Regions from separate parts of the Paenibacillus sp. Y5S-9 genome, predicted to be linked through region 3. Evidence: a T-box and tRNA genes for the amino acid it is inferred to sense, from the RefSeq annotation. Region 3 holds a T-box; the other regions hold tRNA genes.
The links. A T-box is a leader RNA that pairs with one kind of tRNA and senses whether it is charged. The one in region 3 lies ahead of tyrS (tyrosine--tRNA ligase), so its partner is inferred to be a tRNA-Tyr.
Positions count from the first base shown of each region.

Region 1: it has a tRNA-Tyr gene. The T-box ahead of tyrS (tyrosine--tRNA ligase) is inferred to sense a tRNA for this amino acid. The anticodon was not compared.
Region 2: it has a tRNA-Tyr gene. The T-box ahead of tyrS (tyrosine--tRNA ligase) is inferred to sense a tRNA for this amino acid. The anticodon was not compared.

Region 1 is NZ_CP145887.1:313,359-322,957, forward strand. Features, by position in the region: gene V6669_RS01380 (GNAT family N-acetyltransferase) at 1-219, shown strand, start outside; rRNA gene V6669_RS01385 (16S ribosomal RNA) at 851-2,403, shown strand; rRNA gene V6669_RS01390 (23S ribosomal RNA) at 2,712-5,638, shown strand; rRNA gene rrf (5S ribosomal RNA) at 5,713-5,829, shown strand; tRNA gene V6669_RS01400 (tRNA-Ile) at 5,868-5,941, shown strand; tRNA gene V6669_RS01405 (tRNA-Ala) at 5,976-6,051, shown strand; tRNA gene V6669_RS01410 (tRNA-Asn) at 6,053-6,128, shown strand; tRNA gene V6669_RS01415 (tRNA-Glu) at 6,133-6,204, shown strand; tRNA gene V6669_RS01420 (tRNA-Val) at 6,327-6,402, shown strand; tRNA gene V6669_RS01425 (tRNA-Met) at 6,419-6,492, shown strand; tRNA gene V6669_RS01430 (tRNA-Asp) at 6,519-6,596, shown strand; tRNA gene V6669_RS01435 (tRNA-Phe) at 6,613-6,688, shown strand; tRNA gene V6669_RS01440 (tRNA-Thr) at 6,708-6,783, shown strand; tRNA gene V6669_RS01445 (tRNA-Tyr) at 6,793-6,878, shown strand; tRNA gene V6669_RS01450 (tRNA-Lys) at 6,889-6,964, shown strand; tRNA gene V6669_RS01455 (tRNA-Leu) at 6,971-7,051, shown strand; tRNA gene V6669_RS01460 (tRNA-Gly) at 7,062-7,136, shown strand; tRNA gene V6669_RS01465 (tRNA-Arg) at 7,144-7,220, shown strand; tRNA gene V6669_RS01470 (tRNA-Leu) at 7,238-7,316, shown strand; tRNA gene V6669_RS01475 (tRNA-Pro) at 7,324-7,397, shown strand; tRNA gene V6669_RS01480 (tRNA-Gly) at 7,408-7,478, shown strand; gene iolD (3D-(3,5/4)-trihydroxycyclohexane-1,2-dione acylhydrolase (decyclizing)) at 7,881-9,599, shown strand, end outside.
Region 2 is NZ_CP145887.1:5,775,442-5,785,040, reverse strand. Features, by position in the region: gene V6669_RS25560 (nucleotidyltransferase-like protein) at 8-886, shown strand; rRNA gene V6669_RS25555 (16S ribosomal RNA) at 1,344-2,896, shown strand; rRNA gene V6669_RS25550 (23S ribosomal RNA) at 3,207-6,132, shown strand; tRNA gene V6669_RS25545 (tRNA-Asn) at 6,201-6,276, shown strand; tRNA gene V6669_RS25540 (tRNA-Ser) at 6,280-6,371, shown strand; tRNA gene V6669_RS25535 (tRNA-Glu) at 6,381-6,452, shown strand; tRNA gene V6669_RS25530 (tRNA-Val) at 6,520-6,595, shown strand; tRNA gene V6669_RS25525 (tRNA-Met) at 6,613-6,686, shown strand; tRNA gene V6669_RS25520 (tRNA-Asp) at 6,713-6,790, shown strand; tRNA gene V6669_RS25515 (tRNA-Phe) at 6,886-6,961, shown strand; tRNA gene V6669_RS25510 (tRNA-Thr) at 6,981-7,056, shown strand; tRNA gene V6669_RS25505 (tRNA-Tyr) at 7,066-7,151, shown strand; tRNA gene V6669_RS25500 (tRNA-Trp) at 7,158-7,231, shown strand; tRNA gene V6669_RS25495 (tRNA-His) at 7,260-7,332, shown strand; tRNA gene V6669_RS25490 (tRNA-Gln) at 7,355-7,429, shown strand; tRNA gene V6669_RS25485 (tRNA-Gly) at 7,434-7,508, shown strand; tRNA gene V6669_RS25480 (tRNA-Cys) at 7,515-7,588, shown strand; tRNA gene V6669_RS25475 (tRNA-Leu) at 7,595-7,673, shown strand; gene V6669_RS25470 (methyltransferase domain-containing protein) at 7,838-8,764, shown strand; tRNA gene V6669_RS25465 (tRNA-Asn) at 9,063-9,139, shown strand; gene V6669_RS25460 (helix-turn-helix domain-containing protein) at 9,196-9,599, opposite strand, start outside.
Region 3 is NZ_CP145887.1:4,077,171-4,086,769, forward strand. Features, by position in the region: gene V6669_RS17935 (carbonic anhydrase) at 296-871, shown strand; gene V6669_RS17940 (PadR family transcriptional regulator) at 1,046-1,612, shown strand; gene V6669_RS17945 (hypothetical protein) at 1,711-2,214, shown strand; gene V6669_RS17950 (YxcD family protein) at 2,220-2,498, shown strand; gene tyrS (tyrosine--tRNA ligase) at 2,657-3,919, opposite strand; T-box leader at 4,036-4,263, opposite strand; gene V6669_RS17960 (DUF4375 domain-containing protein) at 4,363-4,812, opposite strand; gene V6669_RS17965 (Imm63 family immunity protein) at 4,833-5,276, opposite strand; gene V6669_RS17970 (YdiU family protein) at 5,368-6,837, opposite strand; gene V6669_RS17975 (nucleobase:cation symporter-2 family protein) at 7,132-8,448, opposite strand; gene V6669_RS17980 (NRDE family protein) at 8,690-9,469, opposite strand; gene V6669_RS17985 (Dabb family protein) at 9,516-9,599, opposite strand, start outside.

The DNA of each region.
Region 1 (9,599 bases), 3.2 Mb from region 3:
GGACATGGAATTGGCAAGAACTTGTTGGAGAAGTCGATAGAATGGGCAGACCAGACTGGTGTAGAGAAGATGACGTTGAACGTGCTGGCATCCAATGAAAAGGCAATCGAGTTACACCAAAAGAGTGGCTTCGAGATCGAAGGTATTTTGAAAAAGGATCGGCGACACGCGGATGGACAGTATCATGACACGATAGTGATGGGCAGCTTCAGAGACTAATAGTATAAAAAGTGAAAAGCACAATCTATATAAGCCCACAGCTTATGGAGTTCAGTTATTAGATTCGAAATCCACATAACAGATAGCAGCATTATTGAGTAGAGGTATTATGTTTCTTATTTTATTGAACGAATGTAATGATGTTGAATGGGTCTGTTCACAACCTATATTGAGACAGGTTAGACTGGTGAGTGTATATAGGATATAGTAAGAGGATATTGCCATTGGAAAAAGAGATTATGAAGAGATTGAATCAAATATATAGTTAGTTTGCTGATGGGATATTTTACAAGTAGTAATTGTATTGTGTATATGATATATTCTATTTCCGGCCAAAAAAACACGAGAAACAAAGTGCCGCAGGCAAAACAAATAAGCTTCGAAAGAAACTTAAAAAAAGAGCTTGCTAAGTTGGATCGGAAGTGTTATGATATAAAAGTTGCTGAGGAGAACAACGCTCGGTAACAAAAACAATTTTGATCTTTGAAAACTGAACAACGAGTGAGTAAACATTCTGCTTGCAGAATGAACGCGAAAGTTTGAGACAAGCCTTGGCTTGAATCGACTGGAGCACAAATGAGATTTTTAATCTCGTCAGATTCAAAATGAGCTTATCGCTCTTTTCAATACTTTATTGGAGAGTTTGATCCTGGCTCAGGACGAACGCTGGCGGCATGCCTAATACATGCAAGTCGAGCGGACTTGATGAGAAGCTTGCTTCTCGGATAGTTAGCGGCGGACGGGTGAGTAACACGTAGGCAACCTGCCCTCAAGTTTGGGACAACTACCGGAAACGGTAGCTAATACCGAATAGTTGTTTTCTTCGCCTGAAGGAAACTGGAAAGACGGAGCAATCTGTCACTTGGGGATGGGCCTGCGGCGCATTAGCTAGTTGGTGGGGTAACGGCTCACCAAGGCGACGATGCGTAGCCGACCTGAGAGGGTGATCGGCCACACTGGGACTGAGACACGGCCCAGACTCCTACGGGAGGCAGCAGTAGGGAATCTTCCGCAATGGGCGAAAGCCTGACGGAGCAATGCCGCGTGAGTGATGAAGGTTTTCGGATCGTAAAGCTCTGTTGCCAGGGAAGAACGCTTGGGAGAGTAACTGCTCTCAAGGTGACGGTACCTGAGAAGAAAGCCCCGGCTAACTACGTGCCAGCAGCCGCGGTAATACGTAGGGGGCAAGCGTTGTCCGGAATTATTGGGCGTAAAGCGCGCGCAGGCGGTCATTTAAGTCTGGTGTTTAATCCCGGGGCTCAACCCCGGATCGCACTGGAAACTGGGTGACTTGAGTGCAGAAGAGGAGAGTGGAATTCCACGTGTAGCGGTGAAATGCGTAGATATGTGGAGGAACACCAGTGGCGAAGGCGACTCTCTGGGCTGTAACTGACGCTGAGGCGCGAAAGCGTGGGGAGCAAACAGGATTAGATACCCTGGTAGTCCACGCCGTAAACGATGAGTGCTAGGTGTTAGGGGTTTCGATACCCTTGGTGCCGAAGTTAACACATTAAGCACTCCGCCTGGGGAGTACGGTCGCAAGACTGAAACTCAAAGGAATTGACGGGGACCCGCACAAGCAGTGGAGTATGTGGTTTAATTCGAAGCAACGCGAAGAACCTTACCAGGTCTTGACATCTGAATGACCGGTGCAGAGATGTACCTTTTCTTCGGAACATTCAAGACAGGTGGTGCATGGTTGTCGTCAGCTCGTGTCGTGAGATGTTGGGTTAAGTCCCGCAACGAGCGCAACCCTTATATTTAGTTGCCAGCACTTCGGGTGGGCACTCTAGATAGACTGCCGGTGACAAACCGGAGGAAGGTGGGGATGACGTCAAATCATCATGCCCCTTATGACCTGGGCTACACACGTACTACAATGGCCGGTACAACGGGCTGCGAAATCGCGAGATGGAGCCAATCCCAACAAAGCCGGTCTCAGTTCGGATTGCAGGCTGCAACTCGCCTGCATGAAGTCGGAATTGCTAGTAATCGCGGATCAGCATGCCGCGGTGAATACGTTCCCGGGTCTTGTACACACCGCCCGTCACACCACGAGAGTTTATAACACCCGAAGTCGGTGGGGTAACCGCAAGGAGCCAGCCGCCGAAGGTGGGATAGATGATTGGGGTGAAGTCGTAACAAGGTAGCCGTATCGGAAGGTGCGGCTGGATCACCTCCTTTCTATGGAGAATCGTTTCCTGCAACGGAAACATTCAAATAAGCAGCTTAGCTGCACAAACTACTCACTCGTTGTTCGGTTTTGAGAGCTCAAACTCTCAAACAGCTTGCTTTTGCATGGAGCTTGTTCTTTGAAAACTAGATATCGAAACGAAACAAACGCGAATTAGAACATTCCTTTTTAGCTGAACTTGTGTTAAACAAGTTTCAATAAAAACGGTAGATTGCACGTACGATGGTATCGAATGGGAGCGACTTTTGGCTTTGCGCAAGCAAAACAAGGGAAGCGAGCAGTCGAAACCGGAGCACGAGGTTAAGCTACTAAGAGCACACGGAGGATGCCTAGGCGCTAGGAGCCGATGAAGGACGTGGCGAACAACGAAACTGCCTCGGGGAGCTGTAAGCAAGCTTTGATCCGGGGGTGTCCGAATGGGGAAACCCAGCTGGGGTAATTTCCAGTTACTCATAACTGAATACATAGGTTATGTAGAGGCATACCAGGGGAACTGAAACATCTAAGTACCCTGAGGAAGAGAAAACAATAGTGATTCCGTCAGTAGCGGCGAGCGAACGCGGAGAAGCCCAAACCAGAGAGCTTGCTCTTTGGGGTTGTGGGACGTCTCACATGGAGTTACAAAGGAACCGGTTAAGCGAAGAGGTCTGGAAAGGCCCGCCAAAGAAGGTAAAAGCCCTGTAGTTGAAAGTCTGTTCCCTCCGAGACGGATCCCGAGTAGTGCGGGGCACGTGAAACCCCGTATGAATCCGGCAGGACCATCTGCCAAGGCTAAATACTTCCTAGCGACCGATAGTGAAGCAGTACCGTGAGGGAAAGGTGAAAAGCACCCCGGAAGGGGAGTGAAATAGAACCTGAAACCGTGTGCTTACAAAAAGTCAGAGCCCGTTTTAGGGGTGATGGCGTGCCTTTTGTAGAATGAACCGGCGAGTTACGTTCCCGTGCAAGGTTAAGGTGAAGAGCCGGAGCCGCAGCGAAAGCGAGTCTGAATAGGGCGACATAGTACGTGGACGTAGACCCGAAACCGGGTGATCTACCCCTGTCCAGGGTGAAGGTGCGGTAACACGCACTGGAGGCCCGAACCCACGCATGTTGAAAAATGCGGGGATGAGGTGGGGGTAGCGGAGAAATTCCAATCGAACTCGGAGATAGCTGGTTCTCCCCGAAATAGCTTTAGGGCTAGCCTCGGAAAACAGAGTCGTGGAGGTAGAGCACTGATTGGGTGCGGGGCCCGCAAGGGTTACCAAGCTCAGTCAAACTCCGAATGCCATAGACTTACTTCCGGGAGTCAGACAGTGAGTGCTAAGATCCATTGTCAAAAGGGAAACAGCCCAGACCATCAGCTAAGGTCCCCAAGTGTGTGTTAAGTGGGAAAGGATGTGGAGTTGCACAGACAACCAGGATGTTGGCTTAGAAGCAGCCACCATTGAAAGAGTGCGTAATAGCTCACTGGTCGAGTGACTCTGCGCCGAAAATGTAACGGGGCTAAACACACCACCGAAGCTATGGCTTGATGCTTTGCATCAGGGGTAGGGGAGCGTTGTATAAGGGTTGAAGGTGTACCGTAAGGAGCGCTGGACATTATACAAGTGAGAATGCCGGTATGAGTAACGAAAAGATCAGTGAGAATCTGATCCGCCGAAAGCCTAAGGGTTCCTGAGGAAGGCTCGTCCGCTCAGGGTAAGTCGGGACCTAAGGCGAGGCCGAAAGGCGTAGTCGAAGGACAACAGGTCGAAATTCCTGTACCACCGTAAGCCGTTATGAGCAATGGGGGGACGCAGTAGGGTAGTGACGCGGACTGATGGATGTCCGTCTAAGCAGTGAGGCTGATGTGTAGGCAAATCCGCACATCATTAAGGCTGAGCTGTGATGGGGAGCGAAAATTGTAGTAGCGAAGGTCATGATCTCACACTGCCAAGAAAAGCCTCTAGCCAGGTGATGGTGCCCGTACCGCAAACCGACACAGGTAGGCGAGAAGAGTATTCTAAGGCGCGCGGAAGAACTCTCGTTAAGGAACTCGGCAAAATGACCCCGTAACTTCGGGAGAAGGGGTGCCCCGGTAGTGTGAATAGCACGAGGGGGCCGCAGTGAAAAGGCCCAAGCGACTGTTTAGCAAAAACACAGGTCTGTGCGAAGCCGTAAGGCGAAGTATACGGGCTGACGCCTGCCCGGTGCTGGAAGGTTAAGGGGAGTGGTTAGGAGCAATCCGAAGCTGTGAACCGAAGCCCCAGTAAACGGCGGCCGTAACTATAACGGTCCTAAGGTAGCGAAATTCCTTGTCAGGTAAATTCTGACCCGCACGAATGGCGTAACGACTTGGGCGCTGTCTCAACGAGAGATCCGGTGAAATTTTAATACCTGTGAAGATGCAGGTTACCCGCGACAAGACGGAAAGACCCCATGGAGCTTTACTGCAGCTTGATATTGAATTTGGGTACGATCTGTACAGGATAGGTGGGAGCCTTTGAAGCATGAGCGCCAGCTTGTGTGGAGGCAACGTTGGGATACCACCCTGATCGTATCTAGGTTCTAACCTGGTACCGTAATCCGGTGCGGGGACAGTGTCAGGTGGGCAGTTTGACTGGGGCGGTCGCCTCCTAAAGAGTAACGGAGGCGCCCAAAGGTTCCCTCAGAATGGTTGGAAATCATTCGAAGAGTGCAAAGGCATAAGGGAGCTTGACTGCGAGACCTACAAGTCGAGCAGGGACGAAAGTCGGGCTTAGTGATCCGGTGGTACCGCATGGAAGGGCCATCGCTCAACGGATAAAAGCTACCCTGGGGATAACAGGCTTATCTCCCCCAAGAGTCCACATCGACGGGGAGGTTTGGCACCTCGATGTCGGCTCATCGCATCCTGGGGCTGAAGTAGGTCCCAAGGGTTGGGCTGTTCGCCCATTAAAGCGGTACGCGAGCTGGGTTCAGAACGTCGTGAGACAGTTCGGTCCCTATCTGTCGTGGGCGTAGGAAATTTGAGAGGAGCTGTCCTTAGTACGAGAGGACCGGGATGGACGTACCGCTGGTGTACCAGTTGTTCCGCCAGGAGCACCGCTGGGTAGCTATGTACGGACGGGATAAACGCTGAAAGCATCTAAGCGTGAAGCCCCCCTCAAGATGAGATTTCCCAGTATGTAAGACCCCTTGAAGACGACGAGGTAGATAGGCTGGGGGTGGAAGTGCAGCAATGCATGGAGCTGACCAGTACTAATCGGTCGAGGGCTTATCCAATAGCAAGTTCTAAATCGCGTGTTTCGTTTCGAATCTAGTTTTCAGAGAACGATCTCTGAAATGTAAGCTACGCGTTTGGTGGCGATGGCGGAGGGGTTCCACACGTACCCATCCCGAACACGACCGTTAAGCCCTCTAGCGCCGATGGTACTTGGACCGCAGGGTCCTGGGAGAGTAGGACGCCGCCAAGCGAAACCCCATTGGGGTATTTTTTTTCGAAAATTGATAAGGGCCCTTAGCTCAGTTGGTTAGAGCGCACCTCTGATAAGGGTGAGGCCGGTGGTTCGAGTCCACCAGGGCCCATAGCAAGACCACAACAAGAAATACACCAGAGTATGGGGCCATAGCTCAGCTGGGAGAGCGCCTGCCTTGCAAGCAGGAGGTCAGCGGTTCGATCCCGCTTGGCTCCACCATTCCCTGATAGCTCAGTTGGTAGAGCACTCGACTGTTAATCGAGTTGTCACAGGTTCGAGCCCTGTTCGGGGAGCCAGTAAGGCCCGTTGGTCAAGGGGTTAAGACACCTCCCTTTCACGGAGGTAACAGGGGTTCGAATCCCCTACGGGTCATAGCAATACCTATTGCTTCAACAAGGGATGAGAATCCCAAAGGTTCGTCGGAGGATGTACTTCGTTAGCAACAGCTTCGCAGTCTCGAACGAAGTGAGAGTATCCCCTACGGGTCATATTATGGAGGCTTAGCTCAGCTGGGAGAGCATCTGCCTTACAAGCAGAGGGTCGGGGGTTCGATCCCCTCAGCCTCCACCATATAACTTTATAACGACGCGGGGTGGAGCAGCCCGGTAGCTCGTCGGGCTCATAACCCGAAGGCCGCAGGTTCAAATCCTGCCCCCGCAATTATACTTTCCTTGAGAAAGTGATCTGGAACCGTGGTGTAGTTGGCCTAACATGCCTGCCTGTCACGCAGGAGATCGCGGGTTCGAATCCCGTCGGTTCCGCCATTTTTTGATTTAGTAAGGCTCGGTAGCTCAGTCGGTAGAGCAGAGGACTGAAAATCCTCGTGTCGGCGGTTCGATTCCGTCCCGAGCCACCATATATAACACCTTTAATACGCCGGTGTAGCTCAACTGGTAGAGCAACTGACTTGTAATCAGTAGGTTGGGGGTTCAAGTCCTCTCGCCGGCACCATGTAATCCTGGAGGATTAGCGAAGCGGCCAAACGCATCAGACTGTAAATCTGCTCCCGTACGGGTTCGGTGGTTCGAATCCATCATCCTCCACCAGTTTTTCTATGAGTCATTAGCTCAGTTGGTAGAGCACCTGACTTTTAATCAGGGTGTCGAAGGTTCGAGCCCTTCATGACTCACCATTATATGCGCGTGTGGCGGAATTGGCAGACGCACTAGACTTAGGATCTAGCGTCTTTGACGTGGGGGTTCAAGTCCCTCCACGCGCATTCTTTATTTGCGGAAGTGGCTCAGCGGTAGAGCATCGCCTTGCCAAGGCGAGGGTCGCGGGTTCGATTCCCGTCTTCCGCTCCAATATTTTGCGCCCTTAGCTCAGCTGGATAGAGCGTTTGACTACGAATCAAAAGGCCGGGAGTTCGAATCTCTCAGGGCGCGCCATTATAACTTCATATTTTGCCGGCGTGGCGGAATGGCAGACGCGCTCGACTCAAAATCGAGTGGGAAACCGTGGAGGTTCGAGTCCTCTCGCCGGTATAGATAACGGGATGTAGCTCAGCTTGGTAGAGCACCTGGTTTGGGACCAGGGGGTCGCATGTTCAAATCGTGTCATCCCGATTGTTGTTATGCGGGTGTAGTTCAATGGTAGAACTTTAGCCTTCCAAGCTAATAGCGTGGGTTCGATTCCCATCACCCGCTTACATATTGAAAAAGAAAGAGATGGTACTCACCGTCTCTTTCTTTTTTTTGCATTCACAGGCATATTGGCCAAGATTGTATACAAAGATCACGGATTCACGGATTATTTGGCTGAATATAATGTACCAACATGTATCCCATCCTCACGATATATTTCCCCCTTTTTTAAGTCTGTTCTTAGTCATTGTTGAAGTGTACGAATAGAGAAGGTCTAACACATGTTCGAACACAAGAATATCTTTTCTTTACCACATTTCATAAAAACGCTTACAAAAATAGCTTGCGTAAATCATTAACCTGTAATACCATATCAATTAAGCGCTTAACCTTCAGGGGTAAGGCGCTTAAACTTAACGTAGATTAAGCGCTTAACCCGTAAAGGAAAGGACGGCGATCAAACTCATGAAAACAATTCGATTAACGATGGCTCAGGCACTGCTTCGATACCTGGATCAGCAATATATCTCGGTTGACGGAGTGGAAACCAAGTTTGTGAAGGGCATCATCGGTATTTTTGGACATGGCAATGTAACAGGGATTGGAGAAGCGTTGGAGCGCAGTCCGGGAAGCCTGACGTATATGCAAGGCAAGAACGAACAAGGTATGGTGCATACGGCAGCGGCTTATGCCAAGCAGAAGAACCGCAGACAGATCTATGCATGTACAACATCCATTGGACCTGGTGCTTTGAATATGATTACGGCGGCAGCTACTGCAACGGTGAACCGAATTCCGGTTTTATTGCTTCCTGGAGACAACTTTGCTACACGGGAACCGGACCCGGTACTTCAACAGTTGGAAGTGAGCAGTGATTATACAATCTCAGCCACTGACCCATTCAAAGCCGTCAGCAAGTACTGGGATCGCATTGTTCGTCCCGAACAGCTGATGATTGCTGCTACACAGGCCATGCGTGTGCTTACCGACCCGGCAGAGACGGGAGCTGTTACGCTCGCACTGCCGCAGGATGTGCAGGCAGAGGCGTACGATTATCCAGAATCGTTCTTTGCCCGCAAAGTACATTATCTGGACCGTCGCCCCCCGGTACAGGCAGCCATTGAGCGGGCAACGGAGCAGATTGCCCGAGGCAGAAAGCCGATGCTCGTTGCAGGCGGCGGTGTGTTGTACTCTGAGGCGTCCGTTCAACTCGTGGAGTTCGCCGAAGCATTTGGCATTCCGATCGCCGAGACGCAGGCGGGCAAGAGCGCAGTCTCTTGGGACCACCCACTGAATGTGGGGGCCATCGGGGTTACCGGCTCTCTGGCAGCCAATAGGCTGGCGAGAGAAGCAGACGTTGTGATTGGCGTCGGTACGCGGTTCTCGGATTTCACGACGGCGTCCCGCTCTGCTTTTCAGCATCCGGAAGCTTCATTCATCAACATCAACCTGAACGGCATGGATGCCGCCAAGTTAGGCGGAGAAGCCATCCTGGCAGATGCGCGCGAAGGATTGCAGGCTTTGCAGAAGGAATTGCAGCAAAGACAATACCGCAGTGCATATGGTGCATCCGAAATCGCTGATCTCCGCGCTGAGTGGAATGCAGAAGTGGATCGGCTGTATGCAGCTCAACATGAAGCAGGGCTGGCACAGACAACGGCAGTCGGCATAGTTAATCGGACGATTGATCCTTCCTCCGTTATTGTGTGTGCGGCAGGCAGTCTGCCAGGAGACCTGCATCGTCTGTGGCGTGCGGCTGAACCAAAGACGTATCACATGGAGTATGGATTCTCCTGTATGGGGTACGAGGTAAGCGGAGCGTTCGGAGCAGCACTTGCTGAGCCGGATCGTGAAGTGTACGCCATGGTGGGGGATGGCAGTTATCTGATGCTGCATTCGGAGTTTGTGACCAGTTTGCAGGAACAGAAGAAGATGACCGTTCTATTATTCAACAACAATGGATTCCAGTGTATTCATAATTTGCAGCGGGAACATGGTAGTGACGGGTTCGGCAATGAGTTCCGTTATCGGGAATCCGAGAGTGGACGACTGACCGGGGATTACATGCCAATGGACTTTGCTGCACACGCACGAAGCATGGGAGCCAAATCCTATAGAGCGGAGACAGCAGAACAGCTGGAACAAGCACTCCGAGATGCGAAGAACGAAACAGTGAGTACGCTG
Region 2 (9,599 bases), 1.7 Mb from region 3:
GGGAATCGTGGAATTAAAGAACCTTGCTTTTTTGTCCGAACAGTCGGAAGAGACAGGGGCAGTTGGGGCTATCGCTTATTCCCACCCGGGAGAGCGATTCCACGGCTCCCTAATTCAAGATTTCGAATTATTAGTACTTGTTGTTCATAATGATGATCAATTGAAGTCGGCGGTGGGACATTACAGATATGGTGATCTTCGTTATCAGATGATCTATGCAAGCCGTCATGAATTAAAGAGTAGTGTAGTTACCGGGAATCATAATAATCTCACCCAGTGTCTAATTGAAGGTGAGATTATCTGGGAAGCGGACAGCGCCCTAAGTGATTTGCGAGAAGAACTGTCTACCTTTGGGGCAGAATTGCGTGAGCAGAAGCTGCTACATGAATTCACCAGTTTCTTGAGAATGTATGTGGAGGCCAAACGTCATATTCAGGAAGGTCATGTTGTAGACGCCTACTACAATGTATTAGAGGCTCTGGGGAACTGGGCAAGAATTGTATTGATTGAACAGGGGATATACCCGGATCATGCCGTCTGGACACATGTGCAGAATCTGGATCGCGCTTTATGGAAACTATATCAAGAGCTTACCGTAAGCTCGGAAACGCTGGAGCAGCGAGTAGAGCTTGTCCTGCTTGCCTGTGAGTTTTCCGTAATGTCCAAAATGAGTGAATGCTCAGAACTGCTGCTGCGTGTGTTAAGAAGTCGCAAGGAGCCGTGGAGCATGAATGAACTTGTTCATCATCCGCAGTTAAGATTTGTTCGAGAAGATCTGCCTTTGGTTATACGTAAGCTGGTCTTTCGTTCTATTGTAAAAGAATCGGCAGGATGGCCATCGATCGAAGGAGAAGGTAGGGAAATTCGGTATTGGATTGAGGCATAACCTCCTCCCGAAGCCTGACGCTATATTGATCACATAAGGGAGGGGAAACCTTCCTTTTTTGTTTGTTTAATAATTTATAAAAAGAGGTTGACTCTCATTCACGATATATGATACATTATATTTCGTTCCTCAAACGAGATTATCGCCAACAAACGATAAATTCTTCAGAGGAAAAGTGAAGAACTAAAGCTTCAAAAAAAGAAATCAAAAAAGTTCTTGACGAAAACAAACGAAATGTGTTACATTATTTAAGTCGCCGCCGAAACTTGGTTGAGACGAAAAAGAAGTGAAACAAATCGTGTTTGATCTTTGAAAACTGAACAACGAGTGAGTAAACATTCTGCTTGCAGAATGAACGCGAAAGTTTGAAACAAGCCTTGGCTTGAATCGACTGGAGCACAATTGAGATTTTTAATCTCGTCAGATTCAAAATGAGCTTATCGCTCTTTTCAATACTTTATTGGAGAGTTTGATCCTGGCTCAGGACGAACGCTGGCGGCATGCCTAATACATGCAAGTCGAGCGGAGTTGATAGGAAGCTTGCTTCCTTGATACTTAGCGGCGGACGGGTGAGTAACACGTAGGTAACCTGCCCTCAAGTTTGGGACAACTACCGGAAACGGTAGCTAATACCGAATAGTTGTTTTCTTCGCCTGAAGGAAACTGGAAAGACGGAGCAATCTGTCACTTGGGGATGGGCCTGCGGCGCATTAGCTAGTTGGTGGGGTAACGGCTCACCAAGGCGACGATGCGTAGCCGACCTGAGAGGGTGATCGGCCACACTGGGACTGAGACACGGCCCAGACTCCTACGGGAGGCAGCAGTAGGGAATCTTCCGCAATGGGCGAAAGCCTGACGGAGCAATGCCGCGTGAGTGATGAAGGTTTTCGGATCGTAAAGCTCTGTTGCCAGGGAAGAACGCTTGGGAGAGTAACTGCTCTCAAGGTGACGGTACCTGAGAAGAAAGCCCCGGCTAACTACGTGCCAGCAGCCGCGGTAATACGTAGGGGGCAAGCGTTGTCCGGAATTATTGGGCGTAAAGCGCGCGCAGGCGGTCATTTAAGTCTGGTGTTTAATCCCGGGGCTCAACCCCGGATCGCACTGGAAACTGGGTGACTTGAGTGCAGAAGAGGAGAGTGGAATTCCACGTGTAGCGGTGAAATGCGTAGATATGTGGAGGAACACCAGTGGCGAAGGCGACTCTCTGGGCTGTAACTGACGCTGAGGCGCGAAAGCGTGGGGAGCAAACAGGATTAGATACCCTGGTAGTCCACGCCGTAAACGATGAGTGCTAGGTGTTAGGGGTTTCGATACCCTTGGTGCCGAAGTTAACACATTAAGCACTCCGCCTGGGGAGTACGGTCGCAAGACTGAAACTCAAAGGAATTGACGGGGACCCGCACAAGCAGTGGAGTATGTGGTTTAATTCGAAGCAACGCGAAGAACCTTACCAGGTCTTGACATCTGAATGACCGGTGCAGAGATGTACCTTTTCTTCGGAACATTCAAGACAGGTGGTGCATGGTTGTCGTCAGCTCGTGTCGTGAGATGTTGGGTTAAGTCCCGCAACGAGCGCAACCCTTATATTTAGTTGCCAGCACTTCGGGTGGGCACTCTAGATAGACTGCCGGTGACAAACCGGAGGAAGGTGGGGATGACGTCAAATCATCATGCCCCTTATGACCTGGGCTACACACGTACTACAATGGCCGGTACAACGGGCTGCGAAATCGCGAGATGGAGCCAATCCCAACAAAGCCGGTCTCAGTTCGGATTGCAGGCTGCAACTCGCCTGCATGAAGTCGGAATTGCTAGTAATCGCGGATCAGCATGCCGCGGTGAATACGTTCCCGGGTCTTGTACACACCGCCCGTCACACCACGAGAGTTTATAACACCCGAAGTCGGTGGGGTAACCGCAAGGAGCCAGCCGCCGAAGGTGGGATAGATGATTGGGGTGAAGTCGTAACAAGGTAGCCGTATCGGAAGGTGCGGCTGGATCACCTCCTTTCTATGGAGAATCGTTTCCTGCAACGGAAACATTCAAATATGTAGCTAAGCTACAAAACACTCACTCGTTGCTCAGTTTTGAGAGCTCAAACTCTCAAACAGCTTGCTTTTGCATGGAGCTTGTTCTTTGAAAACTAGATATCGAAACGAAACAAACGCGAATTAGAACATTCCTTTAAGCTGATCTTGTGTAAACAAGTGAAGTGTTATAAAGGTAGTTAAATTGCTTTTGTGATGGTATTGGATGGGAGCGACTTTTGGCTTTGCGCAAGCAAACCAAGGGAAGCGAGCGACCGAAACCGGAACAAAATGGTTAAGCTACTAAGAGCACACGGAGGATGCCTAGGCGCTAGGAGCCGATGAAGGACGTGGCGAACAACGAAACTGCCTCGGGGAGCTGTAAGCAAGCTTTGATCCGGGGGTGTCCGAATGGGGAAACCCAGCTGGGGTAATTTCCAGTTACACCTAACTGAATACATAGGTTAGTGTGAGGCATACCAGGGGAACTGAAACATCTAAGTACCCTGAGGAAGAGAAAACAATAGTGATTCCGTCAGTAGCGGCGAGCGAACGCGGAGAAGCCCAAACCAGAGAGCTTGCTCTTTGGGGTTGTGGGACGTCTCACATGGAGTTACAAAGGAACCGGTTAAGCGAAGAGGTCTGGAAAGGCCCGCCAAAGAAGGTAAAAGCCCTGTAGTTGAAAGTCTGTTCCCTCCGAGACGGATCCCGAGTAGTGCGGGGCACGTGAAACCCCGTATGAATCCGGCAGGACCATCTGCCAAGGCTAAATACTTCCTAGCGACCGATAGTGAAGCAGTACCGTGAGGGAAAGGTGAAAAGCACCCCGGAAGGGGAGTGAAATAGAACCTGAAACCGTGTGCTTACAAAAAGTCAGAGCCCGTTTTAGGGGTGATGGCGTGCCTTTTGTAGAATGAACCGGCGAGTTACGTTCCCGTGCAAGGTTAAGGTGAAGAGCCGGAGCCGCAGCGAAAGCGAGTCTGAATAGGGCGATGTAGTACGTGGACGTAGACCCGAAACCGGGTGATCTACCCCTGTCCAGGGTGAAGGTGCGGTAACACGCACTGGAGGCCCGAACCCACGCATGTTGAAAAATGCGGGGATGAGGTGGGGGTAGCGGAGAAATTCCAATCGAACTCGGAGATAGCTGGTTCTCCCCGAAATAGCTTTAGGGCTAGCCTCGGAAAACAGAGTCGTGGAGGTAGAGCACTGATTGGGTGCGGGGCCCGCAAGGGTTACCAAGCTCAGTCAAACTCCGAATGCCATAGACTTACTTCCGGGAGTCAGACAGTGAGTGCTAAGATCCATTGTCAAAAGGGAAACAGCCCAGACCATCAGCTAAGGTCCCCAAGTGTGTGTTAAGTGGGAAAGGATGTGGAGTTGCACAGACAACCAGGATGTTGGCTTAGAAGCAGCCACCATTGAAAGAGTGCGTAATAGCTCACTGGTCGAGTGACTCTGCGCCGAAAATGTAACGGGGCTAAACACACCACCGAAGCTATGGCTTGATGCTATGCATCAGGGGTAGGGGAGCGTTGTATAAGGGTTGAAGGTGTACCGTAAGGAGCGCTGGACATTATACAAGTGAGAATGCCGGTATGAGTAACGAAAAGATCAGTGAGAATCTGATCCGCCGAAAGCCTAAGGGTTCCTGAGGAAGGCTCGTCCGCTCAGGGTAAGTCGGGACCTAAGGCGAGGCCGAAAGGCGTAGTCGAAGGACAACAGGTCGAAATTCCTGTACCACCGTAAGCCGTTATGAGCAATGGGGGGACGCAGTAGGGTAGTGACGCGGACTGATGGATGTCCGTCTAAGCAGTAAGGCTGATGTGTAGGCAAATCCGCACATTGTAAGGCTGAGCTGTGATGGGGAGCGAAAATTATAGTAGCGAAGGTCATGATCTCACACTGCCAAGAAAAGCCTCTAGCCAGGTGAAGGTGCCCGTACCGCAAACCGACACAGGTAGGCGAGAAGAGTATTCTAAGGCGCGCGGAAGAACTCTCGTTAAGGAACTCGGCAAAATGACCCCGTAACTTCGGGAGAAGGGGTGCCCCGGTAGTGTGAATAGCACGAGGGGGCCGCAGTGAAAAGGCCCAAGCGACTGTTTAGCAAAAACACAGGTCTGTGCGAAGCCGTAAGGCGAAGTATACGGGCTGACGCCTGCCCGGTGCTGGAAGGTTAAGGGGAGTGGTTAGGAGCAATCCGAAGCTGTGAACCGAAGCCCCAGTAAACGGCGGCCGTAACTATAACGGTCCTAAGGTAGCGAAATTCCTTGTCAGGTAAATTCTGACCCGCACGAATGGCGTAACGACTTGGGCGCTGTCTCAACGAGAGATCCGGTGAAATTTTAATACCTGTGAAGATGCAGGTTACCCGCGACAAGACGGAAAGACCCCATGGAGCTTTACTGCAGCTTGATATTGAATTTGGGTACGATCTGTACAGGATAGGTGGGAGCCTTTGAAGTGGGAGCGCCAGCTTCCATGGAGGCAACGTTGGGATACCACCCTGATCGTATCTAGGTTCTAACCTGGTACCGTAATCCGGTGCGGGGACAGTGTCAGGTGGGCAGTTTGACTGGGGCGGTCGCCTCCTAAAGAGTAACGGAGGCGCCCAAAGGTTCCCTCAGAATGGTTGGAAATCATTCGAAGAGTGCAAAGGCATAAGGGAGCTTGACTGCGAGACCTACAAGTCGAGCAGGGACGAAAGTCGGGCTTAGTGATCCGGTGGTACCGCATGGAAGGGCCATCGCTCAACGGATAAAAGCTACCCTGGGGATAACAGGCTTATCTCCCCCAAGAGTCCACATCGACGGGGAGGTTTGGCACCTCGATGTCGGCTCATCGCATCCTGGGGCTGAAGTAGGTCCCAAGGGTTGGGCTGTTCGCCCATTAAAGCGGTACGCGAGCTGGGTTCAGAACGTCGTGAGACAGTTCGGTCCCTATCTGTCGTGGGCGTAGGAAATTTGAGAGGAGCTGTCCTTAGTACGAGAGGACCGGGATGGACGTACCGCTGGTGTACCAGTTGTTCCGCCAGGAGCACCGCTGGGTAGCTATGTACGGACGGGATAAACGCTGAAAGCATCTAAGCGTGAAGCCCCCCTCAAGATGAGATTTCCCAGTATGTAAGACCCCTTGAAGACGACGAGGTAGATAGGCTGGGGGTGGAAGTGCAGCAATGCATGGAGCTGACCAGTACTAATCGGTCGAGGGCTTATCCAAATATGCAAGTTGTAAATCGCGTGTTTCGTTTCGAATCTAGTTTTCAGAGAACGATCTCTGAAGCATATTCCCTGATAGCTCAGTTGGTAGAGCACTCGACTGTTAATCGAGTTGTCACAGGTTCGAGCCCTGTTCGGGGAGCCATATGGAGAGGTGTCCGAGCTGGCCGAAGGAGCACGATTGGAAATCGTGTAGGCGTCACAAGCGTCTCGAGGGTTCGAATCCCTCTCTCTCCGCCATAATATTAAGGCCCGTTGGTCAAGGGGTTAAGACACCTCCCTTTCACGGAGGTAACAGGGGTTCGAATCCCCTACGGGTCATAATAACTTCAAAAAAAGAAGTTGATTTTTACAACAAGATTATGGTATGATCATAAATGTGTTGTTCGGAGGCTTAGCTCAGCTGGGAGAGCATCTGCCTTACAAGCAGAGGGTCGGGGGTTCGATCCCCTCAGCCTCCACCATATAAACTTTATAACGACGCGGGGTGGAGCAGCCCGGTAGCTCGTCGGGCTCATAACCCGAAGGCCGCAGGTTCAAATCCTGCCCCCGCAATTATACTTTCCTTGAGAAAGTGATCTGGAACCGTGGTGTAGTTGGCCTAACATGCCTGCCTGTCACGCAGGAGATCGCGGGTTCGAATCCCGTCGGTTCCGCCATTTAATCTTTACATGAGGCAAACTGTTCACTACATCTGCTGTATGGCACTGATGCCCTATATAAAGTGTAAGGAATTAAGATTAGACTTTATTATGGCTCGGTAGCTCAGTCGGTAGAGCAGAGGACTGAAAATCCTCGTGTCGGCGGTTCGATTCCGTCCCGAGCCACCATTTTAAAACAATTTAATACGCCGGTGTAGCTCAACTGGTAGAGCAACTGACTTGTAATCAGTAGGTTGGGGGTTCAAGTCCTCTCGCCGGCACCATGTAATCCTGGAGGATTAGCGAAGTGGCCAAACGCATCAGACTGTAAATCTGCTCCCGTACGGGTTCGGTGGTTCGAATCCATCATCCTCCACCAGTTTTTAGGGGCATAGTTTAAAGGTAGAACAACGGTCTCCAAAACCGTTGGTGTGGGTTCAATTCCTGCTGCCCCTGCCAATTAACTTTTAGAAAATAACCTTTTGTGGCGATCGTGGCGAAGTGGTTAACGCACCGGTTTGTGGATCCGGCATTCGGGGGTTCAATTCCCCTCGATCGCCCCTTTGTTTTTTCATTTTTTATTGGGGATTAGCCAAGCGGTAAGGCAACGGACTTTGACTCCGTCATGCATAGGTTCAAATCCTATATCCCCAGCCATTATGCGGACGTGGCTCAGCGGTAGAGCATCGCCTTGCCAAGGCGAGGGTCGCGGGTTCGATTCCCGTCGTCCGCTCCAAAATATGGCGCCATAGCCAAGTGGTAAGGCACAGCTCTGCAAAAGCTTTATCCCCAGTTCGAATCTGGGTGGCGCCTCCAGCATATGCCGGCGTGGCGGAATGGCAGACGCGCTCGACTCAAAATCGAGTGGGAAACCGTGGAGGTTCGAGTCCTCTCGCCGGTATATTGAATAGCCCTACATGTTGCTAATGCAATGTGTAGGGCTATTTTTATTTTATATGAAACGATTTATGTGCAGTAAGAAAATCTAGAGTTAAAGATTGACGTATGATTATATAAAGTATATTGTAGATAAGTAAAGTCTTTAATGTAGAGGAGTGAAGTAGAGTGACTGATGGAAAAAATGTATCGGATACCGATCTGTTATTTGATCTTTCTGTATGGGAAGAGGCATGGAAGAATCGTCCGAGAAGTTCAAATTATAAGAAGAAAAGCGTCCCCTCTAATACAGAAGAAGCATTTGGGCGGTGGGCCAGGGATTATCATGCACAGTCGTTCACTGAAGAAGGAAAGCAGCGTTCTGAGCGCATTATGGGCTGGATTGAGAATCAGGGTGTAGAATTTGCAGGGTTATCCATTTTGGACATTGGAGCAGCCTCAGGCATATTTACCATTCCTTTTGCGGAAAAGGGGGCAAGTGTGACCGCAGTTGAGCCTTCTGAGTTACTTGTTTCACTCATGAAAGAGACGATACCTTCATCTTTGGAATCCAATATCGAAATCGTAAACGAACGATATGAGGAAATCTCCATTAAGGATAAGGGTTGGGAGAAAAAATATGACTTTGCATTTGCATCCATGTGTCCAGCAATGTCGGATTGGGAAACGATTGAGCAGGCGATTAATTGCGCCCGGAAGTATGTGTATATAAGTACTATGGCGGGACAGAAGGAACACACACTAATGGATGAACTTAAGGATGTACTGGGTGTAACTTCTTCACACAAGGTCGGCGATATGGGGTATATCCAACAATTGTTGTATCTGAAGGGGTATTCATACACCATGATCATTACGAAAGAAGTTAACTCATTTGAAATACCGGTGGAAGAGGTTGTAGAGAAGCTGCCAGAATGGCTTAATACGTATGAGTTACCATCGGATGAAGATTCTCTCAGACTGGCTGAGAAGTATATTCGGGATACGTACAAGGATAGTACGGTGACCTTCTCACGCGGAGCAAGGTTTGGTAAAATTCTAATCCAACTGGAACAGCCCAATATGAAAACAGTTCGTACTAAGGATAAGCGATAAATCGGATAAGCTCGGCACGTGTACTAATAAACGGGAATTGAGGCGGACAATGTAGTCTAACGTCTAAGATGACGCTAGCAAGCATCACAATGCTGTGCCAAAAGATGAACGGTTGAAACATATGAGGTTAAGATTGCAGAAGTGAAGTTGTAAGTGAAGGGAGCAGGTTATGTGCTCCCTCTTTTTTGAAGCACTTATATCGACCGCTTTGAACCAGACCCTCGTTTATTTAGAGATGTTCGAGACAACGAAAAACAAAACACATACCTCGTTTTCAGAGAGTGATCTCTTAAGCATATTCCCTGTTATTTCAGTTGGTAGAGCACTCGACGGTTAATCGAGTTGTCACAGGTCCGAGCCCTGTTAGGGGAGCCATATGGAGAGGTATCCAAGCTGGCCGAAGGAGTACGACTTACAATCGTGCTCCTTTTCTAATTTCTGTTCGACACTTCTACTTTCTGCTTACGCTCCCGGTACTGGCCGGGTGTGATTCCTTCCCACTTACGAAATGATCGGATAAAGTTTTGCGGATTATTGTACCGAAGTCGTGCTGCGATATCTTTAACGGTTAGATCACTTTCGTCCAGCCATTTTTTAGCGATATTAAATCGGTACTTGGTCAGATATTCACTAAATGCACAGCCTGTCTCTTTGCGGAAAACACTACTTAAGTAGTTTGCATTGTAGTGAAGCTTAACAGCACATTCCTCAAGCGTCAGATCCTTATCATAATCTTGATGAATCATGGCAATCATTTTCTCAGATATATGCTGATACTGGGCATACTGTCTTGCTTTAAAAACCTGGATGACGGGCAAGATGACTTGATGGTTAA
Region 3 (9,599 bases):
GCATTGCGTATAATCAACTTTTAACAGATGAAAATTGCATTGTTCTCCTAAAGATACGTGTTCAAAAAGTCTGGTTTTCATTACCGAGAAGATAGAAATGGTGCTCAACTTCGATGCTGATGATGCCCTCACGCATCATTTGTAATCAAAAGTGGACTTTTTGAACAACCTCTAAAGGGTTGGAGTAATGCCATCTGCTGACCGTGAAATACTATTAAAGCAAAGGCGCGTAGGACAAGCTGCATCATATGCAAGTGGCCGTGCTCGTCGTATTGGATAACAGGAGGCAATGGACATGAACAACATTCAAGAGATTTTGGCTTACAACAAATCATTTGTCGAGACCAAAGAATACGAAAAGTATACGGCTGGCAAGTTTCCAACCAAAAAGATGGTTATCATCACTTGTATGGATACACGTCTGGTGGAAATGCTGCCCAAGGCCATGAACCTGAAAAACGGTGATGTGAAAATCATCAAAAACGCAGGCGCAATTATCTCTCAGCCTTTCGGGAGTGTAATGCGTAGTGTACTTGTCGCCATCTATGAACTGGGTGCAGATGAAGTCCTGGTAGTTGGACATACGGAATGTGGCATGGCTTCCCTTCACGCTGAGACCATGATTGGACATATGGTAGAGCGTGGTGTATCGGAAGAAGTCATGACTACTCTGGAGAATTCGGGCATCCGTTTGCAAAAATGGTTGCGTGGGTTTGACAGCGTCGAAGAAGGGGTAAAACATACTGTGGAAGTGATCAAGAAGCATCCTTTACTTCCTCCCAATGTACCCGTCCACGGCATGGTTATCGATTCTGCTACAGGTGAGCTTGATCTTGTCGCTGAGGGATATGGACAACAGGCATCTCTCTAAATGGTTTGGAGTGCGGACCTTATGGTTCGCACTTTTTTTTGTCTAAATTAAGGCAGTTGTTCTGTCAGGTTGTCAAACCATACAGTTTCAGTGTACACTTTTTATGAAAGCGGTCAAAGAAAGTAAAACCGATTGTTCTCTCTGACCTAGCCCTAATATTAAGGAGACATGTGCATGAACATACTTTCCTACGGATTGCTCGGGCTGCTTACCCGCGAGGAGTCATCGGGCTATGATCTGATGCTGAAGATCCAGCCGCATTGGCAGGCGAAACACAGCCAGATCTACCCACTCCTGTCCAAGATGGAAAACGATGAGTTATTGGCCTCCCGCTGGGTACAACAGTCTGACAAACCGGACAAGAAAATGTACGCAGTTACGGAAAAAGGCATTGAAAAGCTCTTGGAATGGATGATTACTCCTGTTACCGCACCGGTTACACGCGATGAATTTAATTTGCGTATTTTGTGTGTTGGCATAGCGGAAGACGGAAGCATGAGACGCATTCTTAACGAGCGTAAAAGCTGGTTTATGGAACGCATACGTTATTTCGAGGATCTGAAGTCACGTATACCTCAGGATAATCTTCGTGTAGGCAACCGAGATTTTGGAAGCTACATCCTGGTACAAAAAGGGTTAATGCATGCACAAACAGGCCTGGAATGGTGTCATTGGGTTACCCAATTGCTTGATGGCCAAGCTGCAATTCAAGACCCAAGTCCAAGCGTTTCAGAAATTTAATAAAATTTGAAACGTTCCTGCAAGTTGACCGTATTACATGAGTAAGGCCCATTTTTGGGCGATTCAAACAAATTAATCGGGGGGTTACGATCTTTACAATGAAGAAAAAATTCGGAGTTAAACATCTAATGATGGTATTTATGGCCTTTACATTATTGTTCGCAACAGTGGGAGTAACGAATCCGGATTCTGCAGATGCAAGACGTGGTGGCGGATTCAAATCCGGTACAAAAAGTTATACCAACACTCCTAAGAAATCCGACTCCAACAACAACGTGAATCAATCCAATTCCGGTAATAACTCCGGTACTGGTGCAGCTGCAACCCGTGGTGGTGGATTCTTCGGCGGTGGCGGAGGCTTCATGAAAGGCATGATGCTTGGTGGTCTTGCTGGTATGATGTTCGGCGGACTGTTCGGTGGCATGGGCGCCCTGGGTAACATCCTTGGATTGCTCGTGAACGTTGCAGCGATCATGTTGATTGTTATGCTGGCTATGGCACTCTTCAGAGCCATCTCCAATCGTCGCAAACCTGCAGCGGATGGTCGTTATGACCGTCGCAATGATCGTGATGATGACCGTAACAGAAACGGACGGTACTAATCTCTATGGTTCTGAGCATGGATGAAATTGTGAATGCAATCTGTATTCATATGGCAGAACGTAAGGGTGTACGTCCAACCGATGTGAATGTAGAACTGAGCTGGGAAGAAGATACAGGTTATTCCGCTGAAGTTTGGATCCAAGGACGCAGTCAATATCTGGTCGAGTCCAATATGATTGAAGCGATTCTTCGTTACCTGCACAGTGAATACAACATCCGGGCGTACCGTGAGAATGTACGACTTGATCTGGATGAAGAAATCACAGCGATCGTTAATCAATAAACTATAGGTCAAGCAATGACTTCTTATACTAAAGACCGTCTCCCTTCTGTCGCCTGACAGAGATGGAAGACGGTCTTTTTGTTTCTGTATTTGTATCTTTATTTGTGTGTCTATTTTAGTCTCTATACGTGCCTGTGTTACGTACTATTTCTAGGAAACTACGATTGAAGTTTGACCAGGCTGTAGTTCTTCTTACCTTTACGGATAATGATGAATTTACCGCCAATGGCATGCTCTGCCGAGACTGTAAATTCAAGCTCTGTGATTTTCTCACCGTTCATGGAGATTGCGCCTTTAGTGACATCCTCACGCGCCTGGCGTTTGGATGGCTCCAGCCCCAGATCTACGAGCCAGTCGACGATATTTTTCGCTTCGCCATCCGTCTCAAATGTTGGCATTTCCTTGAAGCCCTGTTCGATTTCATCAGCTGTCAGGGAACGGATATCACCACTGAACAGCGCCGCTGTAATACGTTTAGCCTGTTCGAGCATTTCTTCGCCGTGAACAAATTTTGTCATTTCTTCCGCGAGTGCTTTCTGTGCTTCACGTCTATGTGGCTCTGTCTCTACCTTTTCAGCCAAAGCTTCAATTTCTTCTTTGCTCAGGAAGGTAAAGTATTTCAAGTATTTGATCACATCACGGTCATCTGTATTTGCCCAGAACTGGTAGAACTCAAATGGTGTCGTTTTGTTTGGATCAAGCCAGATTGCGCCGCCAGCTGTTTTACCAAATTTCGTACCGTCGGATTTGAGCATGAGCGGAATGGTCAGACCGTACGCCTTCGCTTCAGATCCTTCTTTTTTACGAATCAGATCAAGACCACTCGTGATATTCCCCCATTGATCAGAACCGCCGATTTGAAGCTGTACATCTTCATTTTGGAACAGGTGCAGGTAGTCGAGAGATTGAAGGATCTGGTATGAAAACTCGGTGAACGAGATTCCGCCTTCCAGTCTGCTCGCAACTACATCCTTAGCAAGCATCGTGTTGAGGTTAAAGTTTTTGCCGTAGTCACGTAAGAATTCAATGACATTGATTTTGTGTGTCCAATCGTAGTTGTTCACCATGCGAACCTGATTATCACCGTCTGTTACGAACAACTTCTTCATCTGCGCTGTCAGTGCATCCACATTCTCCTGCACTTGCTCCATCGTTTGCAGAGAACGCTCTGTCTGACGACCACTTGGGTCACCAATCGTGCCTGTAGCTCCACCAATCAAAATAACCGGACGATGTCCTGCCAGTTGAAACCTTTTCAGCATCATGAAGGGAATGAGATGTCCGATATGCATGCTATCCCCCGTAGGGTCAACGCCGCAGTACAAAGAAACGGATTTCGTTTCAGTCAATTCACGTAGTCCCTCTGCATCCGTCTGCTGGTTAATGGCGTCACGCCACTGTAGTTCATCAATAATATTCATTCGTATAACCCCTTTTCTATCCTCAAGATTCAGTCATGATCTACGTTAAATTACGAAATTACACGCTGGAGCGGCTTTTTTGGACACAAAAAAATCGCCTCCTTGTCTTCATTAGACACAGGGACGATTATCATAACCGTGGTACCACCCAAATTGCATGGACAACACGTGATCTTAACACGTTATCCATACCACTTTTGGCAATATATCGTTTGCCCATCCGCTTGGCATTACCCAAGTACTCCAGAGTGTAATTCGCAGCCCTTGTATGTATCAGGTTCCATCAACCCCTGACTTTCTGTAACAGGGACAAAGCCGCTACTGCGCTCTATCAACGTGATTCATGTATTCAATTTATAGCAAGTATAGCCGAACGTTCCAGTCATTGCAAGGCCAAGTATGCAATCTTTGAACAGAACAACGGATGCATAATTGAAACCAGATTATATAATCATCATGTTCAATTTTCCGTGATAATAACCATAGGCTTTCTCCGCAATCTGATCCTCATTATTCCAAAATTGCTGATCCAGCGCATCTAACTGGTCCTCTTGTTCCTTTGTCAGTAATTTAGGAATATCCCACAGTTCGGTAAGCCTTTCATCCTCTTTCAGATGCTCCATGCAGCCGTATGCTGCCGTTATAATCTCCACGACTTGAGTCGCACCAATGGTATGTAATGCCCGCAACGCGTAACGGTATACCTCTTCCCCCCAGTTACAGAAAAACTGAATAAAACCGCCATTAAAGACATCCGCCTCTAAAAGCCATAAAGCAGCAATATCCTGCTCGTCCGAAGTCAACGAAGCCCAGCCCTGTTCAGATTTATTCTTTTTTTCGACAAATAACACAGCATAGTCATACCATACATCATTAATATCTTGCTCGCTCATGTAACACACCTCATTTTTATTTATTTCATGCCCTCTAACTCCTGACGTTTACCCGTCTGATACCAATGTAAGTACGGATCACCGATCTGCTGGAAGGCTTCCTGAACACCCCTGTTTAGTTCATTCATCACTTCATTTGTGTAGTTCAAATGCGTCTGTTTATTATCCACGCCATATCTTTCCAACAACCCTACATGCGTCGCGGTGAAAATAATATCCTCCAGCAGCCAATAGACGACTTCATCCGGCTGTTTCACCCGTTTCTCCAATGAGACGAGACCACGTTCGTATATTCGAACAATATACGCATCTTCTCCATTCTCTACATAGGGCACACCATCGCATTTAAAGGTCTCAAACAAGCGGTTAACATAGTTCTGCATCTGTTCCCTACGGAGAGATGTACGCTCTAAAAGCTGTAAAAGGATGTCTGCCAATTGTTGTTTGCTTAACATGTTGGACATGAATGCACCTGCCTATATAAAAATAACATCGATGACAGAATGAAAAAATGAAAAAGCTGCCGAAGGCAGCCTCTTCTTCCGTATTGTTCAATCAGGTCCCACAAAAAGTTTGGTACGAAGTATTGCATTGTGCAGGTAGTTCGGCATATTCAGCCTGCTCAGGTGAGTGCGCGAACGGATCTGAAAGAACTGCCAAAAGCTTCTCCATCACGCTAAGATCTCCATGATTCTCTGCTCGCTCAAGCGCTTCTTCGACCCGATGATTGCGGGGAATGACGGCTGGATTGCTTGTTCTCATCAACTGCTTAGAGACTTCCTTCTCCCCCTGCTGTCTGTCCAATCTCGCTTGCCACTGCTCATGCCATTCAGCAAATTCTGTCGTGCCAAACAAAGCTGTTCCTTGCAATGTATCAAAGGTCAATGCTAGGAACGTATTGGTGTAATCTGCACTATGCTTCTCCATGAGTTCAAGAAGCTCCTTGATCAAGGCCTCATCTTCGGCCTCTTCATCCAACAAGCCCAATTTGGCACGCATCCCCTTGAGCCAGTGATGATGGTACAATTCAGAAAATTGTGCGATAGCATCCTGCGCGAGTTGCACCGCCTGTTCTTCATCTTCATGCAACAACGGCAGAAGTGTCTCGGCAAATCGAGCCAAATTCCATCCTGCTATATACGGTTGATTGCCATAAGCATAGCGGCCTTGTCTGTCAATGGAGCTAAATACGGTCGAAGGATTGTACGCATCCATAAAAGCGCATGGACCATAATCGATGGTCTCACCACTAATAGCCATGTTATCCGTGTTCATCACGCCATGAATGAATCCAACATGCTGCCACTGGGCAATGAGAGCCGCTTGCCGCTTAATCACTTCCTGAAGGAGTAGAAGATAACGGTTTTTGGCCTGAGCAACCTCAGGAAAATGTCGATTCAACGTGTAATCAGCCAACGCTCGAAGATCGTCGATAGACCCCCATCTAGCTGCATACTGGAAGGTTGCTACCCGAATATGACTGGAAGCCACCCGGGTCAATATGGCCCCAGGCCGCTCTGTTTCGCGGATAATGTTTTCTCCTGTAGACACCACAGCCAGACTGCGTGTCGTTGGAATACCCAGTGCATACATCGCTTCACTAATAATATATTCTCGCAACATGGGCCCTACAGCAGCACGTCCATCTCCTCCACGAGAGTACGGTGTTCTCCCTGAACCTTTCAGCTGGATATCCACTCGCTCGCCCTGTGGCGTAATCTGTTCACCCAGCAGAAGAGCCCGTCCATCTCCAAGCATGTTAAAATTGCCGAATTGATGTCCTGCGTAGGCTTGAGCTAAGGGCTCGGCCCCTTCTGGAATCAGGTTACCTGCAAAAATTTGCGCTCCTTCCTCACTGTCAAGAGACTCCACATCCAGTCCCAAGCTGGATGCAAGCAGTCTATTAAAAATGATTAGCTTTGGTGATTCAACAGGTACTGCGCCCTGACTTGTAAAAAAGGGTTGCGGTAACTGCGCATAACTATTGTCCAAATTCCAGCCTTTGTTCGATGTCTCTTGTTGCATGGTGCTCACAACTCCTTTTCTGTACCCAGAGGATATCCCTTGGTTTTATTTTAGCCTTGTGAAGCAATGCTCATTTATGTAGTCGCATGGAAATTCAATGTAGGGAACATATAAAATGTTCTTGATGAAACTTTAGCATATTTGCATGCCTTTTGCATTCCTCATGAATCGTAAGCACAAAAAAATCCAAGAGGTTTCTTTGCCAAGTGGAGTCATGCCCTTTCATTCCACTTCCCAGAAAAACCGTCTTGGATCGATTCCGTTTACCCGATGACATGTCTGTTATTACAAGGATTACGTGTGTGCTTCCTGAACCTGTACTGGTTGTACAGGCAAGCTTTCTTTTTTGAAGGTAAGGTTAAAGAAGACATTAAGCAGGATAGCAGACAGGCTTCCCGTGATGATACCATCGCTAACAATAATCCGAATACTTTGAGGAAGCTGGGCAAACAGATCGGGTACAGCAGTAACACCGAGCCCAAGCGAAACGGAGCAAGCCACGATTAATAGATTGGATTGTTTGCCGAAGTCAACGTTTTGCAGCATTTTGATCCCGGATGAGACGACCATTCCAAACAGGACAACAGTTGCTCCTCCGAGGACAGCACTTGGAATAATGGTTGCAAAAGCAGCTACCTTTGGAATGAGTCCCAGAAAGACCAGGATACCTCCGGCTGCAACAACAACATTGGTCGTTTTCACTTTGGAGAGCTGAACCAAACCAACATTCTGTGCAAATGTATTATATGGAAAAGCATTAAATATGCCGCCCAAGACAAACGCGAGACCTTCTGCGCGATATCCCCGTGCCAGATCTTTTTCGTTGATCGGTTGATCACAGATTTTGCTCAAAGCCATAAATACACCTGTTGATTCGATGATAACGACTGTACCTACAATAATCATTGTGATGATTGGGCCGATTTCGAAAGTAGGCCATCCGAAGTAAAAGGGTTGAGGTAAATGGAACCAGGAGGCTTCCTGTACAGAGGCAAAATTCACTTTTCCCATGATGGCTGCGATGAGGGTCCCCACGATAATACCAAGGAGAACAGCCAGGGATTTAACAAAACCGCGAGCATATCGATTCAGGATTAGAATGAACAGTAATACACCAAATGAAAGGGCCAAATTGTCCAAACTTCCAAAATTCTCGCTGTTTGCTCCACCCGCCATGTTTTTAATACCGGTTGGAATTAACGCAAGACCGATGATCGTTACCACTGTACCAATCACAACTGGCGGAAACAATTTGACGATTTTGCTAAAAAACACAGCAAAGATGACGATAAATAAACCCGCTGCAATGATCGACCCATATATGGCAGGAATTCCGTATTGCGATCCAATCGCAATCATCGGTGTCACCGCTACAAAAGAACTTCCGAGCACCGCTGGCAGACCAATACCCAAGTACTTTCCTTTCCGAGCCTGAAGCCATGTTGCAATCCCACACGTTAACAGGTCAATGGATACCAGATACGCTAACTGCTCTGCAGTCAGATTTAGTGCTCTGCCCACAAGCAAAGGCACCAGAATTGCCCCCGCATACATCGCGAGTACGTGCTGAATCCCCAGTGAAAAAACTCTCATCTTTTTGGTTTCTTTCATCCCACGTTGCCCCCCTGAAATTAGAATCAACTGAACCGCTGCAAAATCATGTTATGTTGATTCACATTATATAAACTATTCAGGGAAGTTCCATGATTCATAACATAGAATTGTGATAAGAGATAAAGAGCCCAACTTAAATTGGGCATGTTATACAAAAGGTACTCTCATACCGTTTATGTCGCGTTATATAAGTTGACACGTTAATGCATAAGGGCTGAATATCACTTGTTTCATATTCTCAGCTTGTCCAGTTGAGAGGCTTAATGTTAAAACGTTGCTCCATTACCTCTCCGTTCTGGTGAACCTTCTCCGTAAAAAACACTTCTTCTCTGTTCATCAGAACAACGGATGAAGCTCTGGTCCCATAGTCGAATTTCTCACTTCTAACAAAGATTGGAGAAAGCAAACGCTCCCATTCCAATGGAACACCTGTATGGGGGAGAAGCTCATCCACTGAAGGGTCTGCCATTTGCAGCAAACCTAATATTTGCTCTGTCAGGGTAGCTTCGTCCTCCCCTTGGATGATTTTCTCCAGCCCTTCTTTCCCACGTTTCACCTTGGGCCAATCGGTATTAATCAAGTGATTACTAATCCCGTATATTCCCGGTTTCAACTTCATCACAACATTACCCACATTAGAATAATAATAGAGGTCGTCAGGATCACCCACTAACAAATTATAGCCAGGATAATCATTGCGACTTCTCTCCGCATGTTGTATATATTGCTCAGGTGTGGACGTTCCCTTCAAAAAATCAGCAACCAGATCTCCTCTTGAGCCCTTGGCATGTAAATCTTCATTTGGATCACGATAATTCGTGACAGCAGCCAGACGCCCCTCTGTGGTTACGCCCATCCAGGTTCCCATTTTCGACAAATCGCGGCCAGCCAATATATGAGGATGATCTTCCCAATAGTGTGCTTGAGCCGTAGGTCTGTGATAGAATTCATCCCTATTTGATCCCAATATAAGCGGATACTTTGGATGCATGTTGTAAGCAAATAAAATTAAACACATGGGAATCTTCAACTCCTATATTCGTTAACCCTCTGATATCGTGGCTTTATATCGCATAATCAACTACAATGACATCTTCCACCCAACCTTCGAGGGAAGCTACAAATGCCTGATGAGCAGGATGTGGGCC